Regions from separate parts of the Neorhizobium descurainiae genome, predicted to be linked through region 2. Evidence: riboswitches for the same ligand, from Rfam matches in the RefSeq annotation. Region 2 holds a riboswitch; each other region holds the start of a gene.

Region 1 (3,258 bases), on a different contig from region 2:
ATGGCGGCGATAGTGCCGGCGGAAATGCCGCCGACGAAATCTGGAAGCGAAGCAGCCCCGGCCTGCGGCATGGCAGCGGTTAGCAGCATTGCGGAAAGGGTAAATGTCTTGGTCATCTTCATCTTGCGGCCCGTGTTCGACGTTTGCACGAGCGCAAGGATGTCGGCGATGCTGATTGGCGTCCAATCGGAAGTTCAGCCTCTGTGATAGGCAATCCAGAACAATAAAGAATGCATGTCTGCTGCCGGTATGCGAGGCGAACCGCGCCGCCTCGCACATTGTCATTCGCCATTCCGCTCAATGGATTTCGATGGCGATCTCCTCCGGGGACGGCGCGGTCTTGATCAGCCCCATCTCCTGCATGAACGCGCCGAAGCGGGCGTAGCGCGCTCGATCGAGGGCGGCCGGGCGCTTGGCGAAGCGTGGCAGCGTATCGAAGAAGGCCGTGCGGTTCAGTTCGTCGTCGAGGTTGGGATAGGCCTTGATGAAAAGCTGCCACGCCTCCTGCGGATGGTTGGTGATGAAGATCGAAGCCTGTTCCACGGTCGCCAGGAACCGCGGCAACCTGCTGTCTTCCGCAAGGTCGCGGCGGGTGACGAAGATCAGCTCGTCATAGGCCGGAACGCCGTGCTCTTCCGGGAAGAAGGCGCGCCCCTGATGGCCTTCCAGCTTCATCTGCGTCAGCTCGAAATTGCGGAATCCGCCAAGCGTCGCATCCACCTTGCCGCCGATCAGCGAGGGAGAGAGCGAGAAATTGACGTTGATCAGTTCCACGTCGTCGTTGCTCAGACCTTCGGAGGCCAGCATCCGCTTCAGCATGGCGTCCTCGAAGCCGGTGACCGAGAAACCGACCTTCTTGCCCTTCAAGTCCTTGAGGCTCCTGATCGGTCCGTCCGCCAGCACGGTCACGGTGTTGAGCGGCGTCTCGACGAGCGTGCCGAAGCGGACGAGCGGCAGGCCTGCTTCGTGATCGAGATAGAGATTGGGCTGGTAATGGACGCCGATATCCGCCTGGCCGGCGGAGACGAGGCGCGGCACGGCGGAGGGATCGGAAGGCGGCACGAGTTCGACGTCGAGCCCGGCTGCGGCAAACAGCCCCTGCTCCCGGGCGATCACCATCGGCGCATGGTCCGGATTGACGAACCATTCCAGAAGCACGGTGAGCTTGTCGGTCGCCTGCGACGGAACGGGCGCAAGCGCGCCCGCGAGCGCGATGAAGGAGGCGAAAAGGATGCGGATCATGATGGGGAGTTACTCCTTGATGTGAACGGGGACACGGGATCGGCTTCGCTGGCCCATGGGGCGAGGTTCGCCGTCAGCCGGTCGACGAGAAGCCTGAGAACGAGTGTGAGGCCGGCAAGCACCGTCATTGCCGCGAATACGGTATCGGTCTGCATGCGGGCATTGGCCTGGACCATCACGAAGCCGAGGCCGCCGGAGGCCCCGACCCACTCGCCGACGACGGCGCCGAGCGGCGCCAGCGGCGCGGCGACCCGGAGGCCGGATACGAGATGGGGGATCGCCAGCGGCACGCGCACCCGCACCAGCGTCTGCCAGTGCGTCGCGCCCTCCAGCGAGACGGCGTCGAGGATTTCCCGGTCGGTGCGGCGCAGGCCGTCCGCAAACGCGGAGGCGACGGGAAAGAAGATGATGATGGTCGTCATCGCCACCTTCGAGGCGAGGCCGAAGCCGAGCCAGAGAACGAGGATCGGCGCCAGCACGAAGACGGGAAATGCCTGGACGACGAGGACCATCGGCCAGACGAGACGGCCCAGCCGCGGCAGCGCCGCCACGCCGAAGGCGATGGCGATGCCGAGCACGGAGCCGATCGCGAGCCCCAGCGCGATCTCCGTCAGCGTGACGGCGCTGTTTTCCAGCAGGAAGCCCGGCTGGCGCAGGAGTGCGGAGACCACCGCAACCGGCGACGGCAGGATGTAACGGGGCGGAGAGAAGACCGAGACGCCGGCCTGCCAGAGGGCAAGGAGCACGGCAAGCCCGACGGCCGCATGGGAGGCGCGCATGGGTTTGTCAGGCGCGGCTGCTGGCGGCCGGCGAATGTCCGACGGGGGAAAGATGCATATGTGTCATCGGTCGATCTCCAGATGTGCCAATCACGGAGATCCAGGTGAAGCGGAGAAGAGAAAGTGCCGTCTGGTGACGTCTGTTTCCGTTCCTACGCCGGCATGACCCGGATCAGGTTCAAGGGTCCGGCTCACCGCCATCTCAGCATCGTAGGATGCCCCCCTCGGAATTCCCCGAAACTGTCGGTTTTCCGAGAACCTGTCAATGGGTACGAGCCGGAAGGGCCGCCCGGCCATTCACCCGCGCGCCAAAAGGAGAGATTGCCCGGCGGATATGCGCCTTCTCCGAGGCCGGATGGAAAATTTCGGCAAAATTCGAATGTGATGAAAAAAGATCGCGAGCTCGTCGTCTTTGGCTTCGGAGCGCATCCAGGACGACATAGACGGGTTAAGACGAGTTCGCTTCCATGAGACATCAACTCCATTTGCCGCCGCGCGAGGCAATGTTCGTGCCTTTCGCCGATCGAAAATCCTTCTCACCGAAACCGGTCACCTAGAGCCCAACCCGATCAGCGGCACAGACGTGCCGGTACCGATGGTGAGCGGGAAGGTTACGACCGCTCTCCGTCATCGAAGCCGAAACAGACGAGCAATTGCGCGATCCTTTGTATCGCGTGCCGGGGATGGAGATCATGCAATCGTCCAGGCAAGCCGCCGAAGCTGCCACGTTCCAGAGTTTTGCAAACTGCTACCTGCGGGAGGTCAATCCCGGCACGCCGGTCGTGCATCGAATTCCTGCCGGATCGGTCGAATGCATCGAATGGTCCCTGCCGCGGCAGCAGACGCTGCTGCGGGTGGAAATCCTCTCCTCCTCCCTTTGCGGGCCGCAGCATTTCGGCAGGCTGTGGCTGCGGGCGGTCTCCGATGCCGCCTGGCGGCAGGCCGAGCCGATGTCGGCCCTCCACCTCCTCATCCATGAGGCCTACCGGCAGATGGAAGACGGCCGGACCGATGCCCTGCGCACGTTCGAGCTCGAGCTTCTGATGCGCGTTCTCGACAGCTACCAGCAGATGGCGCTCTATATCGAGAAAGCCTCTCCCATCCCGCAGGACGAAGGACATTTCATCGAGGCGGAGCAGTCGCTCGTCTTCGGCCATTGGCAGCATCCGACGCCGAAAAGCCGGCAGGGCATGACGTTCTGGCAGCAGGAACGGTATGCGCCGGAACTGCGCGGCCA
Region 2 (3,258 bases):
CCGCCTTGGCGTCGGCTCGCGGTTCGTCGCGCATGGCGATAGCCCCGGCAAGTGCGCCGCCGACAATCAGAATAGAGACCGTCTTGCCCTCGTCGTTGAGGCCGGTGATCCGCCGCGAGTGCGCCATCGGCAGGGAGACCCGCTCGGCCGCAGCCTTTGGCGAGCCGAGAAACACGTCCATGCCCTCGATGGTCGCTGTGACACCTTTGCCACCCAGCGCCTTCGCATCTGTCGCCGCTGGGATATCCACCTCTTCATCTGCAGCCTTTGCAAGGATCGCTTGCGCCAATGGGTGGCTGGAGCCGGTCTCAAGTGCTGCGGCATAGCGCAGCACGTCTTCGGCATTGCGACTGAAAGCGAGGATATCCGTCACCTGCGGCTTGCCGGAGGTCAGCGTGCCTGTCTTATCGAATGCCACGACCGTCAACCTGCCGAGGGTTTCCAGCACAGCGCCTCCCTTCATCAAAAGGCCACGCCGGGCGCCCGACGAAAGGGAGGCGGCGATCGCCGCAGGCGTCGAGATGACCAGCGCGCAGGGGCAGCCGATCAAGAGGATCGCGAGACCCTTGTAGATCCATTCGTTCCAATTCGCGCCGGCGATGAGGGGCGGCAGGATGGCGACAAGCGACGCGACGACCACGACGCCCGGCGTGTAATAGCGTGAGAAACGGTCGATGAAGCGTTCAGTCGGCGCCTTCTTCTCCTGCGCCTCCTCGACAAGCCGCACGACGCGGGCGATCGTGTTGTCTTCGGCGGCGGCCGTGACCCGCACGCGAAGCGCCGCATCGCCGTTGATCGTGCCGGCAAACACCGTGTCCTCCACCCCCTTGACAACAGGCGTGCTTTCGCCCGTTACCGGCGCTTCGTCCACCGTGCTTTCGCCGGCGACGATGACGCCGTCGGCTGAAATCCGGTCGCCGGGCCTGACAAGGATGATCGAGCCGACGCGAAGACTTGCAGCCGGCACCTCGTCGGTCCGGCCGTTCACTTCCAGGAGCGCGTTCTTCGGCACCAGCGCCGTCAGGCCCCGGATGCTCTGACGCGCCCGCCCGGCCGCCACACCTTCCAACAGCTCGCCGACAAGGAAGAGGAAGACGACGGCCGCAGCCTCCTCCGACGCGTTGATGATCACCGCTCCGACCGCGGCGATCGTCATCAGCATCTCGATCGAGAACGGCGTCCCGGCGAGCGCTGCCATGATCGCCCGGCGGGCAATCGGAATGAGGCCGATCAGCATCGCAGCCGTGAAGATATAGGTATCATAAGCCGGGATCAGATGGCCGATCCCATAGGCAACAGCCAGCGCCAAACCGACGAGAATAGTCAGACGCCCCTTGGCGTTCTTCCACCACGGCCCTTCCATCGGCCCGTGATCGTGGCCGTGCAGGCCTTCTCCTTTTTCGGGGTGGGCGGAATGATCATCCCCATGATCGTGCCCGCCGTCGTGGTCATGAGGATGACGGTCGTGCATGTGGCCGGCGTCGCCCGCAGGCGCCTTCTTCCCCAGCGCCCTCAGCGAATATCCCAGCCCAACAACTTTCTTCTCGATCGCACCGAGATCGCTGGTGCCGTCATGGCTGACCGTCATCGTGCTGGACGCTACAGACACCGAGACGTCCTCGACGCCCGGCATGCGGCGCACTGCCGTATCGATCTTCGTCGCGCAGCTCGCGCAATCCATGCCGCCAACCTTGTACCGAGCCTGATTTGTCGCTGTCATCGTCTCTTCCTTCCGGGTCGAGACATTTCCCTACAACCTCTAGCCGCTCTAGCTTCAAGAGCTTTTTTCAAAAATTTGCTGGCGGCAGCGATGACCTTTGCTGTAAGCCTAGTCTCAGACAGGGGCGTCCGACGAAAGCCGGGCTGAGAAGCACCCTTTGAACCTGAACCAGATCATGCTGGCGGAGGGAGTCGTCCGGGCCTTCGAACAGATACGCCCCTGCGTCTGCCCCGCCGAACGAGGCGAAAATGCAGACGATAGAGACTTCCGGCCAATTGCTGACGGCGATGCGTGCGAAAAACCCGCTCGTGCAGAACATCACCAATTTCGTGGCGATGAACATCGCGGCGAACGTGATGCTGGCGGCCGGCGCCTCCCCCGCCATGGTGCATACGAGGGAGGAAGCCGGAGAATTTACCCGCATCGCCGCGGCACTCACCATCAATATCGGCACGCTCTCGCCGGATTTTCTGGCCGGCATGAAGGAGGCCGCGAAGGCCGCGACCGAGGCCCGCAGGCCCTGGGTGCTCGATCCGGTCGCGCATTTCGCCACCGGTTATCGGCGCGCCGCCGCCGCCGAGCTCCTCGAATTGAGGCCTACCATCATCCGCGGCAACGCCTCCGAAATCATCGCGCTCGCCGGCAGCCGGTCGAGCGGCCATGGCGTGGACAGCGGCGACCCGACCTATGCGGCGGAAGGTGCGGCGGTCGCCCTTGCTCAGCAGAACGGCACGATCGTCGCCGTCACCGGCGAAGTGGATTTCGTCACCGATGGCCACCGTTCGGCGCGCATCATGGGCGGTTCGGCCCTGATGCCGCGCGTCACCGCGCTCGGCTGCTCGCTGACCTGCCTCACGGGCGCCTTCGCCGCGACTGCCCCGGACAGACCCTTCGAGGCGACGGTCGCGGCGCTCGCGATGTTCGCTGTCGCTGGCGAGGAAGCCGCCCTAGCGGCCGCCGGCCCCGGCTCCTTCTCCCCTCTCTTCCTCGACCATCTCGCGGCGCTGACCGGCGAGACGCTCGACGCCAAGGCAAGGATCACCGCTGCATGAAGACCTTCGACCTTTCCGTCTATCTCGTCCTCGATCCCGATCTCTGCAGTGGGATCGGCATGGTGGAAACCGCCAGGCTCGCCGTCGAAGGCGGCGCCACGATCGTGCAGCTCCGCGACAAGCATGCCGACATAGCGCAGATGATCGAGACAGGCCGCGCCTTGAAGGCGGCGCTCCGCGGCACCGGCGTGCCGCTGATCGTCAACGACGATGTGGACGCTGCAATCGCCATCGAGGCCGACGGCGTGCATGTCGGCCAGAGCGACATGGTCGCGGTGATGGCACGACAACGCATCGGCCGCGACATGATCCTCGGCCTCTCCGTCGAAACGGAAGAGCTGGCGCGGCGGGTGGACCCGTCGGTGATCGATTATGTCGGTATCGGTCCGGTCTTTGCCACCGCCACCAAGCCGGACCACAAGCAGCCGATCGGTTTCGATGGCCTCGCCCGTATTGTCTCGGCAGCACCCGTGCCGGCTGTGGCGA
Region 3 (3,258 bases), on a different contig from region 2:
GAGCAGGATGCCCGAGAGGCCGTAGATGCTGACCGGCTGGTCGAGGCCGAGCTTCAACAGCAGGCTGTTGACGATGCCTTGCCGGCCCCAGATGCCGATCAGTCCCAGCGCGCCGATCAGCACAGGCAGGCCCATCGGCAATGCCATCAGCCGGATGATCCACAGCCGTCCCGGAAAGCGCGGACGGCGGGCAAGCGCCAGGGCCACGGGAATTGCGAAAGCGACCGACAATGCTGTCGAAAGCGCAGCCTGCCACAGGGTGAAGCGCAGGATGCGCCAGGTATAGGCTGTGAAGAGCCGCGTCTGGGCAGTCTCCATGTCCCAGGAAAGCAGGGCTATGATCGGCGCGCCGACGAAAAGGGTGATGCCGAAGAGGCTCATCAGGCCCCAGGCAATTCCCCGTTTCCGCTCGGCGTGCGTCAGCAAAATCGAGACCTTAGTTCATGCTCATGGCGGTGAGCCATTCGTCGATCCAGGCCTGCCGGTTCCTGGCCACTTCATCCGAACCCATCAGGAAGGTCTTCTTGGGCTGCACCAGTTTGCCGAAAGCCGCCGGTAGCGGTTCGGATGTTTCGGCGGCAGGCATCATCCAGTTGGTGGTCGGAATAACATCCTGGAATTCGGGGGAGATCATGAACTTCAGGAACTGCCTTGCGAGATCCTTGTCGGCGGACTGCTTGAGCATGCCGCCCACCTCGATCTGGATGTAGTGGCCTTCCGAGAAGGATGCTGCCTGATAACGGTCGGTCTTTTCCTCGACCATATGGTAGGCGGGAGAGGTCGTATAGGAGAAGACCATCGGCACTTCGCCCTTGGTGAAGAGGCCATAGGCTTCCGACCAGCCGGGCGTCACCGTCAGCACGCGGTTCCTGAGTTTCGCCCAGGCTTCCGGTGCCTGGTCGCCATAGACGGACTTCATCCAGAGCAGCAGGCCGAGGCCCGGGGTCGAGGTGCGCGGATCTTCGATGGCGATCTTCTGCGCAGGATCGCCTTCCACGAGCTCCTTCAGGCTCTTCGGCGGGTTCTTCATGACCTCGGTATCGTAAACCACGGCGAAATGCCCGTAGTCGTACGGGATGAAGGTGTCGTCGCTATAGTTGCCCGGAACTTTGACCGCGGAGGTGTCGAGCCCGTGCGGTTCGAAAAGACCGGTCGCTTTCGCTTCCGAGATCAGGTTGGTGTCGAGGCCGAGCGCGATGTCGGCATCCGTGCTTTGGCCTTCCAGCTTGAGGCGCGTGAGAAGTGCCACACCGTCGGCGACGCCGACGAAATTGAGCTTGCAGGCACAGGTCTTTTCGAAAGCTTCCTTGACCCTGGGACCCGGACCCCAGTCGGAAACGAAGCTCTCATAGGTATAGACGGTCAGCGTCTTTTCCTGAGCGTGAACGGATACGGAGGGAAAAAAGCCGGCTGCGGCCGCGAATATCGAAAGAACGATCCTGCGCATCAGCGCCTCCTTTATTTACGATAAGAGGAATAGGCGCTGATCATGAGCCGTCTAATCCCTCCGCCGGTGTTAACCGGATCAGGTTCCGCGGGTTGGCAAAGCCTCTCAGCCGCGTTTGGCGCGGCACCCCGTTAGAGCAGATCAGATGTAGCGGCGGCGCGATTGACTGGCAAGGGGTTGCGCGTCGCGGTCAGGCGGCGCTCATGTCCCACAGGGGGCGACATCGCTCAACCCGAGTTCCGCCGGAAGACCTTGAGCTCGCGTGGGACGATAGCCATGGCGCCCAAACGGTCCGCGATCGCATAGTCTATCGATTGTTCGAGCACCTTGGGCGGAACCGGCTTTGTCAGAACGCCGAGAAAGCCCTTCTCGCCGTCTTCGATGTCTTCGGGATTTCCGGTCATGAAGATCACGGTTACGCCATATTGCTCGGCGAGTTGCCGGCCGATAGCCGGTCCGGTTCTGCCGTCTGCAAGATTGACGTCGATGATGGCGATGTCCGCGCGTGACGCCAATTCCAAAGCGTGCTTGCGGGCATTGGCAAAACCCGCCACCTTCAACCCCATGTGCTCAACGGTTTCGGCGATATCGAGGGCGATCAGAAACTCGTCCTCGACGATCAGGACCTGTTGATTCATTGCTTCCCTGGGCAGCCGACGACGCGGTACTTTTGTCAGCATTGGATGTCCCCATACGGTTTCCGGTTCCCAATTCGGGCCGATGACACCAGCCGGCGTTCGGCCCACGAATGCGGGTCGAACGGGGAGTGCGCGGGAATGTTCCGTTTTGCGACAGATCTCGTGCTCTAAACGGTTGTTATAGATAACAATCCGTTAACTCAGCCTTCCAGCTCTTCGCGCAGCATTTCAAGCTCGAGCCATTCCTCTTCCATCTTCGTCAGGCTTTCCCGCAGTTTCTCCATTTCCGCCGCGAGCTTGTTGAAGGCGGCGGGGTCCTTGGAGAAGAGGTGGGGATCCGCCATCTTCTTCTCGCGCGCGGCGATTTCCGCTTCAGCCTTGGCCATTTCCTTCGGCAGGGTTTCGAGCGCGAATTTCTGCTTGTAGGAGAGTTTTCCTTTGGTCTTCGCCGCTTCTGCAGCAGGAGCTGCGGCCTCTGTCTTCGGCTTTTCGGCTTTCTCTGCCCTGCGTCTTTCCTCCTGCGCGCCTTTCCGCTGGGCGAGCATGTCCGTGTAGCCGCCGGCATATTCGATCCAGTGGCCGTCGGGCGCCTCCGGATTGACAGGCGCGATCGTGGAGGTCACGGTACGGTCGAGAAAATCGCGGTCGTGGCTGACGAGGATGACGGTTCCGTTGTAGGCCGCGACGATCTCCTGCAAGAGGTCGAGCGTCTCGATGTCGAGGTCGTTCGTCGGTTCGTCGAGGATCAGCAGGTTCGAGGGTCTGGCCATGATGCGGGCGAGCATCAGCCGGGCGCGCTCGCCGCCCGACAGATTCCTGATCGGGGTGCGGATCTGCTCCGGCTGGAACAGGAAATCCTTCATGTAGCCTGCCACATGCCGCTGCTCGCCGTTGACAAGCAGCGTCTCGCCTCGGCCGTCCGTGAGATAATGGGAGAGCGTGTCTTCCGGGTTCAGGTCCTCCCGCTTCTGATCGAGTGTCGCGATCTCCAGATTGGTGCCGAGCTTCACCGTGCCGCTGTCCGGCGCGAGCTGACCCGTCAGCATCTTCAGAAGCGTCGTCTTGCCGGCGCCGTTCGGGCCGACGAGGCCGATCCGGTCGCCGCGGTGGACGCGGATCGAGAGGGGAGCGACGATCGGGCGATCGTAGGCCTTGCTGATGTTTTCGGCTTCG

What was found. Region 2 has a riboswitch for thiamine pyrophosphate ahead of thiM (hydroxyethylthiazole kinase). Riboswitches for the same ligand answer to the same signal wherever they lie in the genome.
Region 1: it holds a riboswitch for thiamine pyrophosphate, as region 2 does, so the genes downstream of both, ACMGE0_RS00985 (ABC transporter permease) here and thiM (hydroxyethylthiazole kinase) in region 2, are expected to answer to the same signal.
Region 3: it holds a riboswitch for thiamine pyrophosphate, as region 2 does, so the genes downstream of both, thiB (thiamine ABC transporter substrate binding subunit) here and thiM (hydroxyethylthiazole kinase) in region 2, are expected to answer to the same signal.

Annotation. Positions count from the first base shown of each region.
Region 1 is NZ_JBLFFK010000001.1:207,698-210,955, reverse strand. It holds gene ACMGE0_RS00995 (lactonase family protein) at 1-116, opposite strand, end outside; gene ACMGE0_RS00990 (ABC transporter substrate-binding protein) at 298-1,242, opposite strand; gene ACMGE0_RS00985 (ABC transporter permease) at 1,239-2,021, opposite strand; TPP riboswitch at 2,154-2,256, opposite strand; gene ACMGE0_RS00980 (IucA/IucC family protein) at 2,714-3,258, shown strand, end outside.
Region 2 is NZ_JBLFFK010000009.1:82,453-85,710, forward strand. It holds gene ACMGE0_RS17115 (heavy metal translocating P-type ATPase) at 1-1,720, opposite strand, end outside; TPP riboswitch at 1,831-1,927, shown strand; gene thiM (hydroxyethylthiazole kinase) at 1,969-2,772, shown strand; gene thiE (thiamine phosphate synthase) at 2,769-3,258, shown strand, end outside.
Region 3 is NZ_JBLFFK010000004.1:248,939-252,196, reverse strand. It holds gene thiP (thiamine/thiamine pyrophosphate ABC transporter permease ThiP) at 1-426, opposite strand, end outside; gene thiB (thiamine ABC transporter substrate binding subunit) at 437-1,462, opposite strand; TPP riboswitch at 1,486-1,588, opposite strand; gene ACMGE0_RS10230 (response regulator) at 1,675-2,127, opposite strand; gene ACMGE0_RS10225 (ABC-F family ATP-binding cassette domain-containing protein) at 2,286-3,258, opposite strand, start outside.